2 regions of the Rheinheimera sp. B2H12 genome follow, and region 2 is predicted to be linked to the other one. Evidence: predicted binding sites of a transcription regulator. Region 2 holds the regulator's gene; the other holds the start of a gene.
What was found. The regulator FliA, encoded in region 2, starts transcription of late flagellar genes. The targets are predictions, from matches to a motif close to GCTAAAGTTNNNNNNNNNNCNGCCGATA.

Region 1: AC53GJ_RS15650 (methyl-accepting chemotaxis protein) is a predicted target of FliA. The motif match lies at 1,085-1,112, and genes of this name have one in related genera.

What each region holds. Positions count from the first base shown of each region.
Region 1 covers NZ_CM184363.1:3,649,694-3,652,088, reverse strand. Annotated here, with positions in the region: gene csrA (carbon storage regulator CsrA) at 1-189, shown strand, start outside; tRNA gene AC53GJ_RS15670 (tRNA-Ser) at 370-459, shown strand; tRNA gene AC53GJ_RS15665 (tRNA-Arg) at 478-554, shown strand; tRNA gene AC53GJ_RS15660 (tRNA-Arg) at 594-670, shown strand; tRNA gene AC53GJ_RS15655 (tRNA-Arg) at 779-855, shown strand; gene AC53GJ_RS15650 (methyl-accepting chemotaxis protein) at 1,163-2,395, shown strand, end outside.
Region 2 covers NZ_CM184363.1:1,893,273-1,895,667, forward strand. Annotated here, with positions in the region: gene AC53GJ_RS08230 (MinD/ParA family protein) at 1-735, shown strand, start outside; gene AC53GJ_RS08235 (RNA polymerase sigma factor FliA) at 732-1,451, shown strand; gene cheY (chemotaxis response regulator CheY) at 1,505-1,876, shown strand; gene AC53GJ_RS08245 (protein phosphatase CheZ) at 1,902-2,395, shown strand, end outside.

The DNA.
Region 1 (2,395 bases), 1.8 Mb from region 2:
CGTCGTGTTGGTGAGACTTTAATGATTGGTGATGAAGTAACTGTCACTGTATTAGGTGTAAAAGGCAATCAGGTTCGGATTGGTGTGAATGCGCCAAAAGAAGTTTCTGTGCACCGTGAAGAAATTTATATGCGTATTCAGGCAGAAAAAGGCACACCTGGCAGTTTCACTCAGGATGATGATCAGTAATCTGTTCAAAATCCAGAGACTCGCTAAATAGTTGTTTTAGCTGTAATGTTGTTTAATTTTTACCCGTATTCGTTATTAATTGCTCAAATTGTTTAAAAGGTCAGCAAACAAACTTTTTTCTTCGAAAAATTGTTTGACTTATTTTCCAGAGACATTAATATACGCCCCGCAACGTAGCGCGGAGAAATGGCCGAGTGGCTGAAGGCGCACCCCTGCTAAGGGTGTATAGGGGAAACTCTATCGAGGGTTCGAATCCCTCTTTCTCCGCCAGTTGTTTCAGATTTAGATGGACGCATAGCTCAGCTGGATAGAGTACTCGGCTACGAACCGAGCGGTCGGAGGTTCGAATCCTCCTGTGTCCGCCATCTGAAACGACCTTTGCTGGATGATATAAAAGTTAGACTGGACGCATAGCTCAGCTGGATAGAGTACTCGGCTACGAACCGAGCGGTCGGAGGTTCGAATCCTCCTGCGTCCGCCACTAAACCTGCATCAAGCAGGTTTTTTGTTTTAAAGCTTCCAGGCTTTACCACAGTGAGTATCAGCAATACATTGCTGCTTTGAACTGCAAGTCAAAAGATATAATTACGGACGCATAGCTCAGCTGGATAGAGTACTCGGCTACGAACCGAGCGGTCGGAGGTTCGAATCCTCCTGCGTCCGCCACTTCCCTGCAACACCAAATAACTGAACCGATAGCCCTGCTGACAATTCCTTGTCGTGGTGCTCTGGTTATCTGCTGATATCTCTCTTTCCAATCCGATGATTTTTACGTTTTGCAGGATATTTTATTGCGCTTAAATAGCGCATAAAGGCACTGACACTAGTCAAATCGGGGCGTAATGGGCCGGTAGTGCCTGGCTTGCGATCCAACATGGTGCAACCGCTGATAACGGCTAAAGTCCTCTGCAATCAGTCGGGTAGATTTCTGTTGATGATTATGTTTTGATGGAACCGCAACTTTGGGGGTTCTATGCAAACGACAACAATAAAATCAATAAAACATAAAATTCTATTACGGGTCGGTGGTTCTGTGGCTGTGTTGTTTATGCTGGCGGCTGCCGGTGTGGTCAATCATCTGGCCGACCAGAGCCGGGCACAGGTCGAAGCACAGGTGCACAGCCTGATGGAAAAAGAAGCGGTCAACGTCGGCAAATTTTTTGCAGAATACGCTCAGGTCGCGCAAACATTTTTGCATGCGCCACAATTTCAGCAATGGTTCGTGCAGTATCCGGGTCGAGGCACGGCATTAGAAGGCTTGGCTGGCTATCAGGATATCAATCAGACCTTTAAAACCGTCAGTGGCCGCGATGAGGCGGTATTATCGGCATTTTTCGCTTTAACCCGCTCAGATGAATATTTCCGCGAAGATTCCCGCACTGGGGTTGATGTGGATGGACCTAATGCCGGTAAAGTCGAACAGGGCTATTTTGCTTCGAAAAGACCCTGGTACATCGAAAGCATGCAAAGAAATAAATTCTTTGTCGGCTCGCCATCGGCAGATTTCACCACCGGCGTCGTTTCTGCCGTGGTAGAGGGGCCGGTGTATTTGCCGGACGGCACTTTATTGGGCGTTGGTGGTTTGGATCTGCATTTAAATAAGATTGGCGATAAAGTTGATTTGATCCGGTATCAGGGGGAGGGGATCCCATTTTTACTCGATAGCCTCGGTCACATTGTCCATTTCCCGGCTCAGACCGGGATGGAGATTAAAACCAGTGCTGATCTGGCCGGTTTTGACAGCCAAAACGACAGCAACAGTGGTTTTGCCGCCATCGCCGCGGCCGCAAAAAGTGGTACTGCTGGCTTTGCGCAAGTGCAACTGCAAGGCAAACCCTATTTCGTCAGTTATCAGCCGGTGCAGCTGAGCTTTCCGGAAATGTCCTGGCTGGTTGGGATCCTGATCCCGGCACAGTTGATTGAAGGACCGATCCAAAGTGCCATCAATTGGGCCTTATTCGGGACTTTGATTTTTTTACTGCTGACGGCCGCAACAATTCTGTTCAGCACCAACCTGATTATCCGGCCTTTACAGCAGCTCACCGCCGCTATGCGCGATATTGCCAGTGGTGAAGGTGATTTAACCCGGCAGATTGATATCCGGCAGCAGGATGAAACAGGCGCGCTGGCACGGCATTTTAATACCTTTGTGCAGAAACTGCGGTTGTCATTACAAAAAACCTCGCAGCAGGCGCAGCAAGTGCAT
Region 2 (2,395 bases):
ATGGGTAAACGTGTGCTGGTGTTAGATGCCGACTTAGGCCTCGCCAACTGCGATGTAATGCTTGGCTTAAGAGTCGAGCGTAACTTATCCCATGTGTTATCCGGTGAAGCTGAGCTTGACGATATTCTGGTGACAGGTCCATTTGGTATTAAAATTGTCCCTGCCACGTCCGGAACTCAGTCGATGACTGAATTAAGCCCGGCCGAACATGCCGGTCTGATCCGGGCATTTTCCGAATTAAGAACCCAATTTGATATCTTGCTAGTGGATACTGCCGCTGGCATTTCTGATATGGTTTTAAGTTTCTCCCGTGCCTCACAAGATGTCTTAGTGGTGGTGTGTGACGAACCATCCTCCATTACCGATGCTTATGCCCTGATGAAGATCCTTAGCCGGGAACATTCAGTGCAAAAGTTTAAAATCGTGGCTAATATGGTACGGAGCTTAAGAGAAGGTCAGGAATTATTTGCCAAGCTGAGTCGGGTGACTGACCGTTTTCTGGATGTGACGCTGGAATTAGTTGCCACTATCCCATTTGATGAAAATGTTCGTAAAGCAGCCAGAAAGCAAAAAGCCTTTGTCGACGCCTTCCCGAAAACACCGGCGTCTTTGGCCATTAAAACGCTGGCGACCCGTGCGGTTCAATGGCCTGTGCCGCCGAGCGCGTCGGGTCATCTGGAATTCTTTCTTGAACAGTTGGTGCAAGGCCAATCAGCAAACCGGGGCCTGGCGTGAATAGTCGCCTGGCAGCCTACGGTGCTGCAGATCGAATGCAACAATTGGTCGAAAAACATGCGCCACTGGTGAAAAGGATTGCCTATCATCTGCTAGCCAGATTACCAGCCAGTGTGCAGGTGGATGATTTAATTCAGTCCGGTATGATTGGCTTGATTGAAGCCGCCAAGAATTTTGACGGCAGCAAAGGGGCAAGTTTTGAAACTTTTGCTGGCATTCGGATTCGGGGTGCTATGCTGGATGAAATGCGTCGCGGCGACTGGACACCACGTTCAGTGCATCGTAATGCCCGTTTAATTGCTGAAACAATCGCCGAATTAGAGGCAGAATTGGGTCGGGACGTAAAAGATGTTGAAGTTGCTGAAAAACTTGATATAACTTTAGATGAATATCACCATATGCTGAGTGATGTCAGCAGTGGCAGAATTATTGGCATCGAAGATTTAGGTATTTCTGAGGATGTTTTGGTCACTGCGGATGACAGGCAAGATGATCATTTATATGAAGAACAGGCTAATGATTCGTTTCAACAGGCTTTAATAAAAAATATCAGTAGCTTACCTGAACGGGAAGCAATAGTATTGTCGCTATATTATAATGACGAACTAAATTTGAAAGAGATTGGCGAAGTGTTAAGCGTCAGCGAATCTCGGGTCAGTCAAATCCATAGTCAGGCATTAGTCAGGTTAAGAGCCCGCATGCAGGACTGGTTGTAATACTTGAGAATAACCATTGAGGTATCTCGTCGGAGGGGATTTTGGATAAGAACATGAAAATTCTTGTGGTAGATGATTTTTCTACTATGAGACGCATCATCAAAAACCTGTTACGTGATCTGGGATTTACAAATGTCTCAGAAGCGGATGATGGCAGCACAGCGTTACCGATGTTACAGAATGGTGATTTCGACTTCGTCGTCACCGACTGGAACATGCCTGGCATGCAGGGGATTGATTTATTGCGTGCCATCCGTGCAGACGCGAGACTAAAACACATCCCGGTGTTGATGGTTACCGCTGAAGCGAAAAAAGAGCAAATCATCGCCGCTGCGCAGGCAGGGGTGAACGGTTATATCGTTAAACCTTTTACAGCCGCCACCTTACAAGAGAAGTTGTCAAAAGTATTTGAACGCTTAGGTTAACCGTATCTGACACAGGAGTGGCGCCATGTCTGCACTTACGGCACCTATTATTACCTTAGAACAGGCTCGTGAGCTTGTGCAGTTGTTAGAGATGGAGCAGCAGGACGCTGCAAACGAACTTGTGCAGGGGCTAGCGGTGCCGGGCTCCTCCGAATTGTTTGCTGAAGTTGGTAAGTTAACCCGTCAGCTTCACGACTCTTTAAAAAGTTTTCAGGTCGATCCTTCCATCAGTAATTTACTGTCTGAAGACATTCCGGATGCCAAACGCCGCTTGACTCATGTCATTGATATGACTGAGCAAGCCGCCAACAAGACCATGGATGCCGTCGAATCATGCCTGCCAATTGCGGATAAACTTAATTCAGGCCTTGGTCTGATCCTTCCCGACTGGCAACGTTTGATGAAGCGCGACCTGAAACTTGGTGAATTCAAAGAGTTATGCCATAGTCTTAATGGTTTTTTGCAACAGGCATCCAATGATGCCAAAAGTCTGCAAAGTTCTTTAACTGAAGTGCTGAT